DNA from 3 places in the Paenibacillus sp. J22TS3 genome. Region 3 is predicted to be linked to each of the others. Evidence: predicted binding sites of a transcription regulator. Region 3 holds the regulator's gene; each other region holds the start of a gene.

Region 1 (6,686 bases), 170 kb from region 3:
GGTTTATGTGAAATAATTGTCGAAGGGGTGTTCACATCCACATCCAGCACTCCGCCATTTTCCCGTTCCTGTTTGGTCAAGTTGGATACAATCTCCCACAGTGCTTTCGTATTGGCTGTCGCACCTTGAAGGAAGTCCTCACGGCCATGGTAAGGGGTAAGATTATGGTCGAGGAAGTCACGAACATTAACCTCTTTCTGCCATTTCCCTTTCTTAAAGCTTCTCCAACCCGATTGTGCGGCTTGTACTTCTCTCTCAATTACCGACATGATAATTCCCTCCATCTCTGAATTGTGTGAACAGACAAGATCCCCCAAGGCAATGCCAACTTAATGTTGTGATAGTTTTCACAATCAAATTTACTCCTACCCTAACATCAATGCCGATACTCCCTATAACTTCTGTTTACCGGGACCTTTTATACTTTTATCATAGAGGATTTGCCTGAAAAAGGATGTGACAAATATCACATTTGCGGTGATATTTGTCACTCCATTTTTTACGTGCTATGAACCTGTAGTTTGTGCTTATTCAAATCTTCCGTAGAATGCGTCTCTATAGACTTCTGCAAGTTCCTTAACAAGCGGCAGCTTAGGATTCGCAGTTGTACATTGGTCTTCGAAGGCGCGGTCAGCCAGATAGTCCACTCTGCTCTCGAAGTCTTTTGGATCGAAGCCCAGCTCCTGGAACGTTTCTGGAATACCCAGTTTGCGGTTCAGATCGCGGATTGCGCCAATCAGACTCTTCACGCCTTCTTCGGTAGTGCGGGCTGGCAGTCCCAGAATGCGGGCAATCTCAGCATAACGTTGATCCGCAACAAAGTTGGTGTATTTAGGGAACGCTGCGAACTTAGTTGGTTTCTTCGCATTATAGCGGATGACATGCGGCATCAGGATCGCGTTGGTGCGTCCATGAGCGGTATGGTATTGTCCGCCCCATTTATGAGCCAAGCTGTGGTTGATGCCAAGGAAAGCATTCGCGAATGCCATACCGGCCAATGTTGATGCGTTATGCATTTTCTCGCGTGCCAGCTTGTCACCAGTCAACGCCGATTTCTCAAGCCATTCGAATACAAGCTGAATTGCTTTGATCGCCAAACCATCGGTGTAGTCATTAGCCATGACAGATACATAGGCTTCGATAGCATGGGTGAGTACGTCCATACCTGTGTCAGCTACGGCTACTTTAGGCAGACTGTACACAAATTCAGGATCAATAATGGCTACATCCGGTGTTAATTCATAGTCAGCGAGCGGGTACTTGGTGTTACCGTTAACCTTGTCGGTGATAACTGCGAAAGATGTTACTTCAGAACCCGTACCCGAAGTGGTTGGGATCGCAACAAACTGTGCTTTTTGACCAAGGCGTGGATATTTGTAGATCCGTTTGCGGATATCCATGAATTTCTGTTTCAAGTTGTTGAAATCTGTGTCTGGGTATTCATAGAACAACCACATGCCTTTTGCAGCATCCATTGGAGAACCGCCGCCGAGTGCGATGATGCAGTCCGGCTGGAATTGAGCCATAAGCTCTGTTCCCCGTTTCACCGTAGTTGTGGATGGGTCCGGCTCAACTTCCGAGAACACTTCAATGGCGACCGGAGTTTGTCTTTGACGCAGATAGTGCTCTACTCTTTCCACATAACCCAGTTTCACCATCATTGGGTCCGTTACGATCAGCACACGGCTGATATCCGGCATTTTGGCAAGATATTGAGTAGCCCCTTTTTCAAAATAAATCTTCGAAGGTACTTTGAACCATTGCATATTCACGGTACGGCGATTCACCCTTTTCACGTTGATGAGGTTAACTGCAGTTACGTTAGAAGATGTCGAATTGCGTCCATACGAGCCACAGCCCAGTGTCAGAGATGGCAGGTTCGTATTGTAGATATCACCGATACCGCCTTGCGAAGATGGCTGATTCACCAGAATCCGGCAGGTTGGCATGCGGTCAGAGAATTTTTGGATAACTTCTTCGTTGTTCGAGTGAATAACCGAAGAGTGACCCATACCGCCGAAGGCAACGACTTCAGCCGCGCGATCAATACCTTGCTGAGCGTTGGATACTTTGTAGCAGGCCAGAACCGGGCTCAGCTTCTCAGCCGACAGCGGGTATTTAGGACCTACGCCTTCTACTTCGGCAACAAGGATTTTGGTGCCTTCAGGTACTTGAATTCCGCACATTTCAGCAATTTTTACGGCTGGTTGGCCTACAATTGCCGGGTTAACTGCACATTTCTCAGCAACGATTGCGCCTGCGCTCAGCTTAGCAGCTTCTTCCTTATTCACGAAATAACATCCGTTGGCAATCATTTTCTTCTTCACTTGGTCGAAGATTGGCTCTTCAATAATTACAGCTTGCTCGGAAGCGCAAATCATACCGTTGTCAAAAGTTTTGGACAAGATCAGGTCGTTTACCGCTTGATCGATATCCGCGCTTTTCTCAATGAAGCATGGCACGTTACCAGGTCCCACGCCGAGTGCTGGCTTACCACAGCTGTAGGCTGCACGAACCATTGCCGAACCGCCAGTTGCCAGAATCAAGGCCACATCAGGATGATTCATCAAAGCGTTCGTTTTATCCATGGAAGGTGCTTCAATCCACTGGATGCAATCAGCCGGTGCGCCGTGCTCGACAGCTGCTTTCAGCAGGATCTGTGCAGTTGCGGTACAGCAGCTTTGTGCAGATGGATGGAAGCCGAAGATAATCGGGTTGCGTGTCTTAATCGCAATAAGTGCTTTGAAGATCGTAGTTGATGTCGGGTTGGTTACCGGAGTAATCCCCATGATAATACCTACTGGCTCTGCAATCTTCTGGAAGCTGTCATACGGGTTGTCTTCAATAACCCCTACGGTCTTGTCGTTCTTGATATTATGGTAGATATATTCTGTCGCGAACATATTCTTGATAATTTTATCTTCGTACACACCCCGACCTGTTTCTTCAATAGCCAGCTTCGCCAGGTGCATGTGCTTATCCATACCCGCAAGGGCCATGGCTTGGACAATTTCATCAATTTGCTCCTGGTTCATTTGCATGAAGGCGTCGGATGCTTTCTTTGCTTTGTTGATCAATGTCTGGATGTGTTCTTCAGCAGTTGGCTTTACAGTTTCGTTAACTTGAGCTTTGGTAGCCATAACTCTCATCCTCCTATTATTTAGGTGAGCGGATTGTTGAAGTTGTTATTTCGTGAAATTTTTCACAAGTGTATTTAACTTCAATGTTGCCACTCGTCTTTCTTCTCTCTACGCATTGATCTTAGCATAGTGAAAAACCGCATACTGTGATATTTGTCACAGAAATAAAGTAAAGTGAAATAAATCACAAAGTTCGTTTATTCGACACTTTTAGGGCCTCTTTCGCCCCCTAAATTCCAAATTAAAGCTATATAATTGAGGCATAGAAAAAGAAATGGAACGAACCTCATAAGTTCATCCACAGAGCTTGTATAATTGGAATACTAAGGAGTGATCGGTGATGATTGATTATTTAAGTACAACATTAACCCGCGGGAACACCGGCAGCTTTACGGAGCAGAACTTCAACCGTCTTCTCGTGATGATGAAAGACAAAGCTTATGCTAGCGGGTCCCACCTGTTCTGGGAGGGAGATCTTGCGGATAAGCTGTTCTATATTAAACGCGGACGCATTAAATTGACTAAGTCAACAGATGAAGGAAAAGAACTTATTTTATATATGTACCAAAGCGGCGATCTCGTTGGGCAGGCTGATCCCTTCTTCGGATCTAAATACAGCTTTACAGCTGAGGTTATTGAGGATAGTGAGATCGGTATTATTGAGCAGCGTGACTTGGAGATTCTGATCTGCCAGCATGCGGATTTTGCAATCGACTTTATGAAATGGATGGGAATCCATCACCGGCTGACACAGACCAAGTTCCGCGACCTGATGATGTACGGCAAGCCCGGGGCCTTATGCTCGACTTTGATTCGTCTCAGTAATTCTTACGGTGAGAAGCATGGTGATTCGATCCGGATTAATAGAAAAATCACCCATACCGACTTGTCCAATATGATCGGAGCAACAAGAGAAAGTGTCAACCGCATGCTTAGTGATCTGCGGAGAAAAGAAGCGCTGGAGTACGAGAATGGCTATATCGTTATTAAAGACCTGGTTATGCTTCAGGATATCTGTCACTGCGAGCTGTGTCCGCATCAAATTTGCCGGATTTAAATTGTTAACCTTTATGATAATATGCTGTTTCAATCCCATTTATAGATAAAAAAAGAGCAGGAAGGCCGGAGTTAATCCAGCTTTCCTGCTTTTAAATTAGCTTGGAGGGTTAACCAGTGTGTAGAAGAATACAGCAGCTTCCTGTCTTTTTAGAGGCTGCTTGGATCGATAGTCAACAGACCCATCCTCATTCTTTTTGGCTTCAGGCCCATAAAGCCCAAGAGCGACAACGGTCTTGACGCTTTCAAGCGCCCAGGAATCCGTGCCCGGTGCGAGCTTGGCATCCTGCGGGGAAATTCCCCACATGCCTCTGACGACTTGGTAGAACAGATAAGCCGCCTCCTGTCTGGTTATCGCCTGATCAGGATTCGCGTTTCCTTTGCTATCAGGTGTCAGCAGACCGCCTTCCGCTGCTGTCTGCAGATCTGCCTCAGCCCAGTGACCTGCCGTATCCTTAAAAGCTGGCTCAGAGCTACGGGGTGTCAGTCCAAACAGAGTGATCAGGAAATGGACAAATTCGGCCCGGGTGGTATTGCCCTCAGGACTAAACTTACCGTCCGATCTCCCATTCAAGAATCCAAAGCTGTATAATGGATCAATGAACTTTGCATATGGACTCTTTGAACTAACGTCAGTGAACGGAGTTGGCAGCTTTATTTTTTCGAAATAATCAACGCCTAGATATTTAAAATATTTCGGAGTTCCAGCCGAATCGTTCACGAACGCAAGGGTTGCTCCGTTCTCATCTTTAAACACCTGTGGTCCTGTCTGCCGAAACTTAAGCGCCTTACCGTTAAGACCACTCAGAGCAATTTCCCCGTTACCCACAGCCTTAATCTGAACCACTGCGTTGAATGTCCGCAGCTTGCGGTAGCTTCCTTCCACAGCCTGCAAATCCTGAACTGGTGTATTCAAGAATTGTACCTGTGCCGGTTTGGCGGGGAAGAAATGGTCCATAAATTCGCTGTAAAGCTGCTCTCTCAGCTGCGTAGAGGCTGTGAAGCTGACAAATACACCAATGCTCTGCTCGGGGATAAGCCACATATAGGAAGTAAAGCCTTGATAGTCCCCATCCTTACCTACAACCTTCTGTCCGTTATCCTTCCAAGGCACATTGGAGGGCTCGTACCCGTAAGCTGTATCCGGAACGCCTGGTGCGGCGTAGTGATGGAACGTCTGCATTTCTTTTACAGAGCTTTCCTTCAATATCCGGTTATTTCCCACTGCTCCGCCGTTCAACTGGGAGATCAGAAACTTGGCCATATCCTCCCCTGTCGAGAGCATGCTGCCCTGAGGCTGGACTGTAGGTGCCACTTCGTGCAGCGGCATCGGGTTCCCGGCGCCATCATATGCTGTGGCCAATTGCTGCGCCAGCTTGCTTGTGAGCCTGAATGTGGAGTGGTTCATCCCAAGCGGGGTAAATATTGCTTTGTTCACATAGTCCTCGAACGGAGTCTTTGCAATTTGCTGTACAATATACCCCTGAAGCATCCATCCGAAATTGTCATACATAACGGCTTCACCTGGTTCGCGCTTCACTGGCCGCAGCATCTGCTTGAGGAAATCCTCCAGCGGCAAATAGGCATCCAAATCTTTGTAGTTGTCGGTTTCCTGTGCATCTCTTGCTGTGAACCCTGCGGTATGCGTTAACAGATTTGCTGAGGTCACCGGCTTAGAGAAGGGATTTTGCAGCTTGGGCCCGCCCAGATAATCTTCAATATTCTGATCCAGCTTGAGCTTGCCTTGCTCTACAAGCTGCATGGATGCCGCGGCTGTAACTACCTTCGCAATAGAGGCTACGCGAAATAGTGTCGCCTGTGGATCTATCCGTTTCTTGCTCTCCACATCCGCATAACCATAACCCTGATTAAGCAGCACCTTGTCCCCTTGCACAACGGTGAATATCGCCCCCGGAACCGATTTATCATTCAAATTGCGCTTGAAGAAATCTTCGGCGAACTGTTTGACCTCCTCCACTGTCAGCTGCCGCTTCCCCTCGGCGGACACCTTTCCACCCGGGAAGGCCGAGACCAAGACCAGCAGCGCCGACATGGTTAGTAAAATAATCCTTTGCATAAGCTCCTCCTTCGTATACCTTTAAGCAGCAACGTTGTCCCCAATTCCAACTTGTTCATTCGCCGCTTAGCACAAGCATACCGCCTCCTTCTTACGCCGATTTATCGACAATCTTAAATTAATCTTACAATGAGATCCCTGGTACAGGTTTTACAGTTCTTTCATAGAAATAGTGACTCAGAAATAATAGACTTATAGTAAAGAAGTGTTATGAACTGGAGGAGTCCTTGCATGAACCCAACCATACTGGTTGTTGATGATCAGCCTGACATCGCTGAGTTGCTCAAGCTGTTTCTCGAGCGGGAGCCCTACCGCGTGATTGAGGCATACGACGGTATCGAAGCCTGGAAGACCATCCAATCCGAGCAGGTGGATCTGGCTGTTATCGATATCATGATGCCTCATCAGGATGG
Region 2 (6,686 bases), on a different contig from region 3:
GGCTCCATACCGGGGAAAGTGAACCCCAAGCGGATGCAGAGAATGGCGGCACGCGAAAGCAGGGCTCATGGCGTGTGTACCTATGCTGAGCAGGCCATTAAGCTTCAGATGGAAGAACGGAAGCGGACCCGGCGTATCGCCAGCAAGGCGGAGCGTGAGGAACTGAAGGAACGGAAACGTGAAATCGCCAGGCAAAAGGCTAAAGACAAGCACAGGGGCCATTAATGGCCCCCTGTGCATGCAGGCCGATCGGTGGGATGCGTTGAAGCAGGCTTTTGTGGTCGCGAGATCATTGGATTCATCCATTTCCCGATAAGGCTTTATCTACAAAACAAGCCGTCTTCCCAAGGAAGATCGGCTTATTTTTGTTATTTAGAAGCTGTGCGAAGAGACTGAAGCGCCTCCGCCAGAGGGGTGTCACCCTCTACAAGCTCGAATTCGCACCGCTCTGTTTGGGGGAGTGCCAGAGCAAGCACAGCCGCTTTAGCGACATCATCACGGGAGATTCGGCCTGATCCGGAAAAACCGACGGCTGCGGTCACCCGCCCTGTAGGCGGATCATTAGTGAGGCCGCCTGGCCGGATAATCGTATGGTTCAGCTTGCTTTCCTCCAGCACCCGCTCCGCCCGTCGTTTAGCCATAAGGTAAGGCTTCAGCAGACTTGGCATTTTGTGGGGAGCGAGCGTCCCAAGAGAGCTGATCAGAATGAACCGTTCAATTCCATCCAACATGGATTGCTCAATTAGCCGGACCGTGCCTAGATGATCAACCTCTTCAGGATTGCCTGATGCACCTGCTCCGACCGCACATATTACGGCATCCACGCCTTTCATGCCCTCTGAGAACACCCCGTTCAAATCCCCGATAAAAGGAACGGCTCCCAATTCCTTAATCGCAGCTGCCTGTTCCTCACTCCTCACCAGTCCATGCACCTTGTATCCAGCCTGTACAAGCTCACGCACGATCAGCTGCCCGGTTCCCCCGTGCGCTCCGGCAACAAAAATAGTGCTGTTCTTCATGCCCCGTCCTCCTATTAATGAGATTCACGCGCCCAGATTGATATCAGTATCTCCCTGTATGGTGTATGCAATCCATTACCCGTATAATCCTCCTTTTAAAAGAAATTCAGCCAGGCATAGAGCAGCGGCGGGCCGGGGATGATACAAGTACATCGCATCGAGCTGGTTTTATTCCGTACTAGAAGTGCCTATATAGAAGCCCGGTATGATCAGGGGTGTATCAGGTACCGCAATGACTTTTTTTACAGCCGGGCGAGTCGGAGAACTGCACATAAGAGGACTGCAAGTACCTGCGAGAACAGGGTTTATAGCTGTAAAGTGAAGATTTTTTTAAAAAAGCCAATGCATCATAATTGTGAACATTGTGAGAAAATGCACACAACCTATTGTAATGTGAAAAAAATCACACTATAATAGCGTCATAAGGTGATTTAATTCACAAACAGTATTGAATCAAAAGTGATTGTTTTCACAAGGTTGGAGAATTGGCTTTCTAGATTATAAATAAATGGATACAAATGGAGGAGGAAGAAATCATGAAAGTTGTAGTTATTGGATGTACCCATGCAGGAACCGCTGCTATTGTTAACACTGCCAAGCTGTACCCGGAGGCTGAAATTACGGTGTACGAGCGTAATGATAATATTTCGTTCTTGTCTTGCGGTATTGCTTTATATGTTGGAGGCATGGTTAAAGATCCCCAAGGCCTGTTTTACTCGTCGCCACAACAGCTTGCTGAACTTGGAGTCCATACCAAGATGCTGCATGAAGTAGTGAGTGTGGATACAGAGAATGGTAAGCTTGTAGCACGCAATCTCCGCACCGGAGAAGAATTTGAAGACACATATGATAAGCTTATAATGACTACGGGTTCGTGGCCGATCGTTCCTAAGTTTGAGGGCGGGGAGCTGAACAACATTGTTCTCTCGAAGAACTGGAACCACTCTAACGCGATCATTGAGAAAGCTGAGAAAGCCCGTAACATTGTAGTTGTCGGAGCAGGGTATATCGGGGTGGAGCTTGTTGAAGCGTTCCAGCTGAACGGGAAGCAGGTTACACTGATCGATGCGGAAGACCGCATCCTCAGCAAGTACCTTGATCCTGAGTTCACGGATGCCACCGAGAAGAATCTTCAGGATCACGGTATCCGGTTGGCTTTGAGTGAGAAGGTAACCCGGTTCGAAGGGGAAAATGGCAATGTAAGCCGGGTTATTACGACCAAGGGTGAGTATGACGCTGATTTGGTTATCCTATGCATCGGCTTCCGTCCGAATACGGATTTGCTTAAAGATCAAGTGGAAATGCTGGAGAACGGTGCGATCATTGTGGATGAGTACATGCGGACCAGCAGGGACAATGTCTACGCGGCCGGCGACAGCTGTGCGGTATTCTACAATCCGACAGGACAGCATGCCTACATTCCTCTGGCAACCAATGCCGTACGCATGGGTACCCTCGTTGCCCGCAACCTGGTTGAGCCAACCGTTAAATATATGGGAACCCAAGGAACCTCAGGCATCAAAATCTATGAGGATAACATCGCCGGAACCGGGTTGACTGAAATTGCCGCCAAGGAAGCTGGCCTTGATGTAGAGGCCGTGGTAATCAATGAGAACTATCGCCCTGAGTTCATGCCAACCCACGAGCCGGTGAAGCTGAAGGTGGTTTATGAGAAGGAGACCCGCCGCATATTGGGTGCCCAGCTCATGTCTAAAGCGGATTTGACCCAGTCGATCAATACCATTTCGGTCTGCATTCAGAATCATATGAAGATGGAGGAGCTGGCGTTTATCGATTTCTTCTTCCAGCCTCATTACAACAAGCCGTGGAATTTCCTAAACACCGCAGGTCTTCAGGCGCTGCCGCTTGTACCGTCGAGACAGCCTGCACATGTGTAATCAGCACTGTATCTGAATTGTCAATACTAGTGTCATGTAGTATTATGGGTATAATAACAAGTGTCAAATAGAATGAAATAAGGGACCGGTGGCCGCCGATCCCCTGTACAACAGCTTGAGTGAGGATACTCCTCCGCTTAAAAAGTTACACAGAAGAAGTGACCTGCACGGTTTGCCGACCCAGAGCAGGTCACTTCTTTTTTCGTTCGATGTACGTCAGCAGCGCAATAACAAATGCAGCAAATCCGATAACATCCGCAAAAGAGAAGTTCATACGCCTCACCTCCCTTCTGGAGGAAGAGGCACCCACTCAAGGTGTGTTGTACAAGCCTATTATATCAAACCGTTCCTTAATATGGGACGGTCTTATTTTTATTCCAAGAACTTATGTGAAAAATTTCACTAAATGTGATTTACATTACATTTAGCCGGGAGACCCACGCCCTACAATAGATTTAGAGAGAAAACTCACATAAGGATAAGGAGGCTGACCAATATGGCTTACAATAAACCTGATCAAATTGCGGCCGTTACGGTTCAGAATGGTACACACAAAGCAAACAATCCTCTGCTTACGATGATTATCCTAGGGTTCCTGGCGGGAGCCTTTATCGCAATTGGATTCCTGCTCGATATTCGGGTTATTGCCAGCATGCCCAAGGAATGGGGCAGCTTTGCGAACTTCATCGGCGCTTCGGTGTTCCCTGTTGGCTTGATTCTCGTGCTGCTCGCGGGTGGTGAACTGGTGACCGGGAACATGATGGCGGTATCTCTGGCGGGAATGGCCAGACGAATCACACCCCGGCAGTGGGTGGTGAACATCGCGGTAATTACAATCAGCAATTTCATTGGAGCCTTGTTCGTGGCGTATTTCTTCGGGCATGTGGCTGGATTGACAGAGAGCGGGCCATACCTGGCTAAGACGGTGGAAATGGCAGGACATAAACTGGATGCAAGCTTTGTTCAAGCTTTTGTGTCCGGAATCGGATGCAACTGGCTGGTCGCTATTGCGGTATGGATGTGTTACGGGGCAGACAATATGAGCGGTAAAATAATCGGCATTTGGTTCCCGACCATGAGCTTTGTAGCAATTGGTTTTCAGCACATCGTGGCGAACATGTTCCTGATTCCGGCTGCCATCTTCGCAGGCCATTATAGCTGGGCGCAATACTTTGGCAATTTTGTACCAGTATGGCTTGGTAATCTGGTTGGCGGCGTAGTTTTTGTGGCTGGCGCTTACTATATGGCCTATCTGCGCAAACCCGGCGAGGCGGCTCCTGCCAAACAGGAGGGTGTCACCGGGGAGGTTCTGCACAAGAGTGCCGTGTGACCGTCCTAAAGTAAGCTGGTTGAACTAGGTGAGCTGAGTGAGCGGGACATAAAAAAATTCAGCATACAGCGGGGTTAGGGGGAGTAACCTTGCTTTATGCTGAATTCAGGAGTGTTCTTGAAACAGAGAGATCTGATCAAGAACAGATGCACTTAAGTATCATTACCTCTAGCAGCCCGGGTTGAAACGGGCTGCTTATTATTTTTTTTGCAGTCTGCCGTCTCTCCTTATATGATAGAATGGACCAAGTTGCAATAGGGGAGAGATGAGCTTGATCGAACAGAAGAATGGAATATTCCCCGCTGTGTGTCCGTTGGATTGCCCGGACACCTGCGGGTTATTGTTACATAAAGAGGACGGACGGATTGTTAAGGTAACCGGGAACCCGGAGCATCCCATTACTCAAGGGGCTATTTGTAATAAGGTGCGGAATATGACGGAGAGGATTTATCATCCGGAGCGGGTTCTGTATCCCCTTAAGCGGGTTGGAGCCAAGGGGGAGGGCAAATTTAAGCGGATTAGCTGGGAGGAAGCTGTCAGCGAGATAGCTGCCAGATATAAGCAGCTAATTGCGGACCATGGGTCGGAATCTATCTTGCCTTACAGCTTCTATGGCAACATGGGGATTCTAAGCGTTGATGGTATGGACCGCCGATTCTTCAACCGGCTTGGTGCAGCCCAGCTGCGGCAGGGAATCTGCAACGCGGCGGGAAACACCGGATTCAAGTTCACCATGGGCTTTGGTGGAGGAACCGTTCCGGAAGATGCGGCTGAGGCTGATCTGTTCATCGTATGGGGCGGGAATATCGTCAGCACGAATATGCATATGGTGCCGATTATCGAGAAGGCCCGCAAGCGTGGGGCGAAGCTCGTGGTTATCGATGTGCACAAGAACCGTACAGGGGACCGCGCCGACTGGTTCCTTCCGTTGTATCCGGGAACCGATGCGGCGCTTGCGCTAGGCATGATGCATGTATTGTTTGATCGCGGTCTTGTGAATGAAGAGTTCATGATGAAATACACGCTGGGTCACGAGCAGCTTCGTGAGCACGTCAAGGAATATACTCCAAAGCTGGTATCGTCCATTACCGGTGTGCCCGAGGAGGATATTGTGAAGCTTGCCTTAATGTACGGGCAGACTCCACGGGCTTATATCCACATCGGGAACGGGCTTCAGCATCATGATAACGGCGGCATGACCGTCCGAACCATCACTTGTCTTCCTGCTTTAACCGGGGGCTGGATTGTTAAGGGAAGCGGCGCGTTCAAGACAAATGGCCCTTATGGTAAGGTGAACAGCGCTGCGCTGGAGAGACCGGATTTGCGGCCGAATCCGGATGCGAGAACGGTAAGCATGAACCAGCTGGGTGACGTGCTGCTTCGTCTGGACCCGCCGATCCATGCATTGTTCGTCTACTGCTCTAACCCAGCCGTGGTGGCACCCGAGACCGGAAAGGTGGAGCAGGGTCTGATGCGGGAGGATTTATTTACGGTGGTGCATGACCTATTCATGACGGATACGGCCAAATATGCCGATATCGTGCTGCCGGCAACGTCGTCTTTTGAGAATACAGATTTGTATACTTCTTATTGGCATACGTATGTGCAGCTCCAAGAGCCGGTGATCCCGGCCGTGGGCGAGAGCAAGAGCAATGTGGAGACCTTCCGGCTGCTCGCGGAAGCGATGGGCTTTGAAGAGGAGGCGTTCCGCGAGACCGAGGAGGATATGATCCGGGCCGCTCTGGATTTCGGCAGCAACCCATACCTTAAGGGAGTTACATATGAAGCCCTTCAGGACAAGCGGTTTGTCCAGCTGAATATGGAAGAGAGGGAGCATTATTTGGAGCGCCTTAGCACTCCATCTGGCAAGATTGAACTATATTCAGGCAGGCTTGCCGAGGCAGGTCTCCCGCCGCTTCCAACATATGTGCCTCTGCATGAGGGTTATGACGGGTTGAACAGACCGGGGGACACAGCGGGATATCCGCTTATGTTTATTTCTCCTCCGAACCATAGCTTTCTGAATTCGTCCTTTGGCAATGTGCAGAAGCTGGCTGCCCTGGAGAAGGGTCCTTCCCTGCAAATCCATCCTGTGGATGCCCAGTCCCGGGGGATTGAGGATGGAGATAAGGTAACTGTATGGAATGACCGCGGCAGCTATATTGTCCGGGCTGTCGTTACGGACCGGATGCTTCCGGGTACGGTAGTCAGTCAAGGCTTATGGTGGGAGGCCGAGGGCGGGCGCCAGCGGGCCAATGCCCTTACACCGGACAGACTTGCCGATATGGGGGGCGGGGCCACCTTCTTCTCGACGGTTGTGGAGGTAAGACGCAGCCAAGACTGAATTTCTAGATGTTTGGATCACCTCATTAAAGCGGCAATCGCCCTACTTGCCAAGCCGGCGGAATATAGGGGATACTGGTATTCTGGGCGAAGAAT
Region 3 (6,686 bases):
CAAGCGCTTGTCCCCGTGGGCTTAAAGCCACTTGATTTACACTGCCCGGCGCCACAATTTCCGCAAGAATGGCATGACCAAGCTCATGCACAGCAACTCTGCGCTTCTCCTCATAAGTGGACTGGCGGTCGTTCTTCTCGCCGAGCATTACTTTATCTACTCCCATAGAAAGGTGGCGCTGTTCAATCACGGACAGATTCTCACGCATGGCATAGATGGCCCCTTCATTCATCACACTTTCGAGCTGGGCACCCGAGAAGCCATACGTCTCGTCAGCTACTTTGTCCAGGCTAACATTGGCATGCAGCGGCTTGTTCTTGGCGTGAAGCTCCAAAATGTGCTTGCGGCCTTTCTTGTCAGGCAGATCAACCTGAATATGACGGTCGAAACGGCCAGGACGAAGCAGCGCGCTATCCAGCATCTCTTTCCGGTTGGTTGCGGCGATTAGAAGAATCCGCGGCGTATCCGAGTTATAGATTCCGTCCATCTCGGTCAGGAGCTGATTCAGCGTCTGATCATACTCGCGCTGTTGGCCGCCTTCACGCTTGCCACCAATCACATCAATCTCATCAATAAATATAATCGCGTTCTCTTTCTTCTCTTGAGCCGCGCGGGTCCGTGCCTCCTTAAACAGGTCACGAATGCGTCCGGCACCCACGCCGACGTACATTTCCACGAACTCCGAGCCTGAAGCCGCCACGAATACAGATTTCGTATAATGCGCTGCCGCTTTGGCCATCAGCGTCTTACCGGTCCCTGGAGGTCCAGTCAGCAGAATCCCTTTAAGCGGGCGAATGCCGAATTTTTGAATTTCCTCATGTCTGACCATGAAATCAAGCGCCTCGCGAAGCTCCTGCTTTGCACTGTCCTGCCCGCCGATTTCTTCAAAGGTCAGCTTAGCTGGTCCCGCCTTCTTGCGCTTCTTCTCCTGGGAGGCACCTACTGTGATGCCGCCTCTCATCTGAACCACAGCATAGAGAGAACCGACCATGGCTAATCCAATGATAACCGGGATAATATTAAGACCGATGTAAGCCATAAACACGAGCAGCACAAGCACAAATCCGATGACGATTTCTTTAATATACTTAGACATTATTCCATACCCCCAGTTGGCCCGGTACCCTTGGAAGAACAATAAACTTGCTGGCTTTGCCGTCGGTTAATGTTACATAAATATTATCACTATCCATCGCGCTGTTCACGGTAAGATTCGGGCTGCCTTCCTTCAGCTTCTCCAGCGTTGCTGGAATTTCCGTATACTTTTTATTATCCATCGCTTCAGCTACCGGGAAGAGCGCCTTCGACCACCATTCGTCCAGCGTCTTGCTTGAATGATCAACCACCGTTAATTTCAGCTTCCGGCTTCCGAGCAGGGACTTACCATCAACAGTTAAGTGCTGAACCAAACCACTTAAATCCGTTTTGGGATCCAAATCGAGTTTCAAATCCACCTGCTTTTGGGTAATATCAAACTGAACATTCTTCACACCATCATACTGGGTGACCAATTTCTTAAGCGGAGCTTGTACCGCAAACTGGCTATACGCGAACCAGCCACCAAACAGGACAACCGCAGATATAGCGACAGTAGTAACCAAAGGAACGATACGCAGCTTCTTCAATAGAAGATCCTCCTTATAAAAAATCAACGGATTTCTCCGTCTTTTTGTATACTCAATTATATATCTCAAAAGTACAAGTATTAGTATATCACAGAATATATACTTTTTCTAAGCGAATGTCTGAAAATCTTTGAAATTGTTGGGATATTTCTCACAACGTTCAATAAATAGCCGCAAACCAAACAAGACCTTCCATTCTCATGATGGAAGGTCTTGTTTATTAGAACCTAGGTTTAGAGCTTTATTTTAAAATATACCAATAGCAACCCTCTTAACGATTAGGCAGGGTAAACGTATCCTGTAGAGCCTGCCCATCCGAGAATTTATAGAATCTGTAGTTATAATGATCCTTCTCTTTGTAGAACAATTGATATACATATTCCTTTGCCGTGTCATCCGGGTCTTTGTCATAGATTCCAGGCACGAGCCTAACAATAGTTGCATCTGGCAGCTCAGCTTTCACCTTATTGCGCACCTGCTCCAGAGTAACTCCGTTCTTGGCCAGCTCCTGATGATCCACTTTGCCGTCAACCACCCAAACCACGATATCCTGATTAGAAGTGCTCTTGCCCTCGATGACCCAGCATACGGTATCCCAGACCGACTTGCTTGCATGCTCTACCGAGGCCAGTCCCGCCTGCTGCTTCGCCACAATAATTGCCGCATCCTTCTCTGCCCAGTAATCACTCATGGTATATACATAATAACGCTGTATCCCGAACAGAACTACAAGCACAATGAGAATGGAGAGCAGAATCCATTTCGTCTTTTTCTTCAAGCCTTCACTTCCTTTCTGGCCAGAAGTCTCCGCTTAACGGGAGAGCAGTCCTTCAAAACATGCTTGAGCTTCCCGGCGAATCCGCTCTTCATCCATTGTGATGCAGCTTCCATTCTTCACGACTTGCGCCCCGTTCACCCACACGTGCTTAACATCCTTCGGCCCTGCAGAGTAGACCATGTGGGAAATGAAATCTGTATATGGAACAAAATGCGCTTGATCTGTATCCAAAGCAATGAAATCTGCTTTCATGCCAGCGGCAAGACGGCCAGTGTTCTGAAGATAGACGGACTGTGCGCCATAAATGGTGCCCATCTTGAGCGCCTCATCCGCAGGCACCGCAGTCGGATCACCTGATACGCCTTTATGAATCAACGCGGCGAGCCTCACCTCTTCAAACATATCCAAGTTATTATTGCTGGCTGCTCCATCGGTACCCAAAGAAACGACCACACCAGCCTTCTGAAGATCCATTACACGCGCTACACCGCTTGCCAGCTTAAGATTGCTTCCCGGGTTATGGGAGACGGCCACCTTGTTTCTGGCCAGGATTTCAATCTCTTCGTCGGTAAGATGAACGCCATGGGCTACAATGGATGGACGGGAGAAAAATCCAAGTTTCTCCAAATGGATGGCAGGACGTGTCCCATAATCGTTGATGTTCTGCTGAACTTCCGCAGCCGTCTCCGACATATGCGTATGCAGCGGCAGGTCCAGATCATGTGCCGCCTGGACAAACTTCTCAATAAATGCCGGAGGACATGTGTAAGGGGAGTGCGGCGACATCATGGTAGTGATTCTGCCATCGGCCTGTCCATGCCAGTCTTTGGCGAACTGTACCGCCTCCTCCAGCTTCATCTGCTGCACGTCTTCTGGACACAGCCCTATAGCTCCGCGCATGAGCACCGCGCGCATTCCGGATTCCTGCACCACCTTGGCCACCTGGTCCATGTGGTCGTACATGTCCAGGAAGGTCGTGGTTCCGCCTTTGAGCATCTCCAATACAGACAGGGATGTTCCCCAGTATACATCGTTAGATGTAAACTTGGCCTCCATAGGCCACATCTTCTCTTGAAGCCACGTTTGGAGTTCCATATCATCACCATAACCCCTCAGCAGGGACATTGCCGCATGGCCATGGGTGTTGATCAATCCTGGAGAAAAAAGCAGGCCGCTTCCGTCAAAAGCTTCTGTCTCCTCTTCACCTTCCGGGCAACTCTCTCCAACATATTTAATTACATCATCCTCGATCAGCATATATCCCTTGATCACGGATTGCCCCGGCTCCAATACCACAAAGGTTCCGTTCTTGATCAACCATTTACGACTCATTCCACTCGTCTTCCTTTCCATCCTCCAAATAATAAGCCAAGCTGAGCAGATCGGTAGTGAAATCCGCCGCATGCAGACGTACCCCGGCAGGCACCTTCAGAATAGTCGGGGCGAAGTTAAGTATGGCTTCTATTCCGGCGCTGATCAGCTGATCAGCAACCCGCTGCGCCTCAATATCGGGTACTGTAATAATCCCAATCCGGATATTCAGCCTCTTGACCGTCTCTCCCAATTCCTCAATCGGCTGCACTGTCAATGAGTTGATTTTTTGGCCAATCTTGTGCTCGGAAGCATCAAAGAGGGCCACAATCTTCATGTTATCTTTCAAATACGTATTGTAGTTCGACAAGGCTTGGCCCAGATTACCTGCCCCAACAAGGGCCACGTTAATCTGCTGATCCAAATTCAGGATTTGGCGGATCTTCTCAATCAGATATGAAACATCATAGCCGATTCCCTTACGGCCAAAGTCACCGAAATATGCCAAATCCTTGCGGATTTGTGCCGGATTCAGATCCAGCTTTTGTCCAAGCTCCTGTGAAGAAACGGTCGCAACCTCCCGCAGGCTAAGCTCATTCAGAAAGCGCAGATATACAGGCAATCTGCGCACAACCGCGTCCGATATTTTCTCCGATTTCATCTCTATTTCCCCCTAAATCTAATGAGTCCGGTCAATCGCCGGTGCCTAGCCATTCTGATATTCGGGACACCATTTGCTGTGTGGGCATATGCTCCATCTTTGGCCCCGGCAAAGAATACAGGAAGTACTTCCCATAGTAGGACTCAAGAATCCGCGTATCATAAACAATCACAATTCCGCGGTCCTGTGAGGAGCGGACCAGCCGTCCGAAGCCCTGCTTGAACCGGATCACCGCCTGCGGAACGGACAGCTTCATGAACGGATTCTTCTTCTGCCGCTGAAGCCGCTCACTCTTTGCCTCCACCAGCGGATGATTCGGCGGCTGGAAGGGCAGCCGGACGATCGCCAGGCTTGTCAGCGCATCTCCCGGGATATCCACCCCTTCCCAGAAGCTGCTTGTTCCCAGCAGTACGGAGGCCTGCTGACCTTGGAATCTGCGGGTTAGCTTGGTGCGATTGCCGCTGTCCACGCCTTGTCCGATCACAGTAATGCCTTGCGCGCCAAGCGCCTCCTTCAACGGATCGTAGACCTGGCGCAGCATCCGGTACGAGGTAAACAGGACCAACATACGGCCCTGTGTCGCTACCGCCGCATCAGCGAGCGAGCTCACCAATGTGCTGACAAAGTAGTCATCACCAACACTCCCCTTAACACTAGGGAAGTCTCTTGGAATGACAAGCAGTGCCTGCTCCCGGTATTTAAACGGGGAAGGAAGCATGGAAGTAAGCAGCCGATGCTGATCCGAAGCTTCCTGAAGTCCCAGCTGTTCAATCATGTACTGGAATGATTTGTCCACGGACAGCGTTGCCGAGGTCATAATAACACTTTTCTTTTTGTCAAAGAAATATTCCTTCAGCTGTTGGCTAACTTCAACTGGCACCGCGTAAATCTGCAGAGAACGGCTGCGGTAATGTCCGTTGCCTTCGATCCAATACACGGTCTCTTCGTTGTCCAGCTTCATGAATGAGCGGATATTGTCCCGCTCGGCCACCAAGTCCTTAAATAGACCGCTGATGTCCGTAAGCAAGCTCTCTGACCCATAGCTGTCATCATCATCCTTCAGCTCATTCATCATCCGCTCACCCTTGCGGATGACGCCCCCCATCGTCAGATAGATTTGATTCTCAAGCTCGCTCAGCTCTTCCCAGTTCTTCGGCTTGTTATTCGGCAGGAGCCTAAGCACGAACTGGCCGGGTTCACCGGGAGCTGCATCACTTCGTTCAGGCATCAAGCTGAACAGCTGGTCGCTGAGACGGTCCCAGTTCTCTTTGATCTCCAGCAGTTCCGGATACAAGTTATCAATCACGTTAACCCATTCCAGTGCTTTCTCCGAACCGCTGCTTTGAAGCTGGATGCGGAGATTAGGAAGCTGCCCTGTACGGCTGTCTTTATACAGCCGGGTAAGGGTATGAAGAACGGTGAAATACTTCATATTCATACCAAGGTGCTTGCCAGCCACATCTTCCAGATGATGTGCCTCATCAATCACCAGCCGCTCGTAGGATGGCAGCAGCTGATGCCCGGCCTTCACATCCGTAAACAGTTTGGAATGATTGGTGATCACCACGTCGGCCACTCCAGCTTCATGTTTGGCCTTGTGATAGTAGCATTTACGGAACCAAGGGCAGGAACGGCCCAGACATGAGTCTGATTCACTGGCAACTGTCTCCCAGAAGTCCGCCCCCCGGTTGCCTTGATTCAGCTCTTCATCGTCGCCGATTTCGGTCTGGGTAAGCCAGACGATCATCTGAGCCGCGATCAAGACGTCTTCCTTGGGCGATACAAAGTCTCTTTTATTTATTTTATGTTCAAATTTACGCAGACACAAATAATGCTGTCTGCCCTTGAAGATCGCTGCACGGAATGGAAACGGTACAACCTCGGACAATAACGGAATATCCCGCTCACGTAATTGCTCCTGAAGATTTATGGTATGCGTGCTGACCATAACTTTCTCTTCGGCCTTCACACTATGATAAATCGCAGGAAGCAGGTATCCAAGGGATTTCCCCGTTCCAGTGCCAGCTTCCACAAGCAAATGCTTGTCCTCGTCGAACGCCCGCATTACCTCGTCCAGCATCATATTCTGCGCTTCTCGCTCTTCGAACTGCGGGAGCTTCGCCTTCAGATTCGCACGGACCTGACTCAGGAACTGTTCAAAGGAAACGTCTTCGAGCGGATTGTCCGCCTCCTCGCTCCTCGCCGGCTTGATGTCGATCCAGTCCTCGGTCTTCAAGGCAAACTGCCGGTAGTAGGAATAACCGTCCGCCATGGGCGCGGCAGCTTCCTTCTCCCTCTCCTGCAGTGCAGC

Evidence for each region. Region 3 encodes Rex, which represses fermentation and respiration genes when NADH is low (regulators of the CRP and FNR family bind a similar motif). Its sites were predicted from a motif close to TTGTGAAATATTTCACAA; they were not measured.
Region 1: the regulator Rex is predicted to act here: its motif matches at 3,191-3,208, upstream of adhE (bifunctional acetaldehyde-CoA/alcohol dehydrogenase).
Region 2: the regulator Rex is predicted to act here: its motif matches at 3,305-3,322, upstream of KJS63_RS10625 (formate/nitrite transporter family protein).

Annotation. Positions count from the first base shown of each region.
Region 1 is NZ_BOSF01000001.1:541,244-547,929, forward strand. Features, by position in the region: gene pflB (formate C-acetyltransferase) at 1-269, opposite strand, end outside; gene adhE (bifunctional acetaldehyde-CoA/alcohol dehydrogenase) at 528-3,140, opposite strand; gene KJS63_RS02620 (Crp/Fnr family transcriptional regulator) at 3,481-4,197, shown strand; gene KJS63_RS02625 (serine hydrolase domain-containing protein) at 4,294-6,273, opposite strand; gene KJS63_RS02630 (response regulator transcription factor) at 6,505-6,686, shown strand, end outside.
Region 2 is NZ_BOSF01000003.1:200,213-206,898, reverse strand. Features, by position in the region: gene KJS63_RS10640 (YjdF family protein) at 1-225, shown strand, start outside; gene KJS63_RS10635 (SDR family oxidoreductase) at 369-1,019, opposite strand; gene KJS63_RS10630 (FAD-dependent oxidoreductase) at 1,556-2,917, shown strand; gene KJS63_RS10625 (formate/nitrite transporter family protein) at 3,414-4,247, shown strand; gene KJS63_RS10620 (molybdopterin-containing oxidoreductase family protein) at 4,513-6,591, shown strand.
Region 3 is NZ_BOSF01000001.1:368,541-375,226, forward strand. Features, by position in the region: gene KJS63_RS01660 (AAA family ATPase) at 1-1,096, opposite strand, end outside; gene KJS63_RS01665 (hypothetical protein) at 1,089-1,625, opposite strand; gene KJS63_RS01670 (cell wall elongation regulator TseB-like domain-containing protein) at 1,897-2,403, opposite strand; gene KJS63_RS01675 (amidohydrolase) at 2,437-3,735, opposite strand; gene KJS63_RS01680 (redox-sensing transcriptional repressor Rex) at 3,725-4,375, opposite strand; gene dinG (ATP-dependent DNA helicase DinG) at 4,407-6,686, opposite strand, start outside.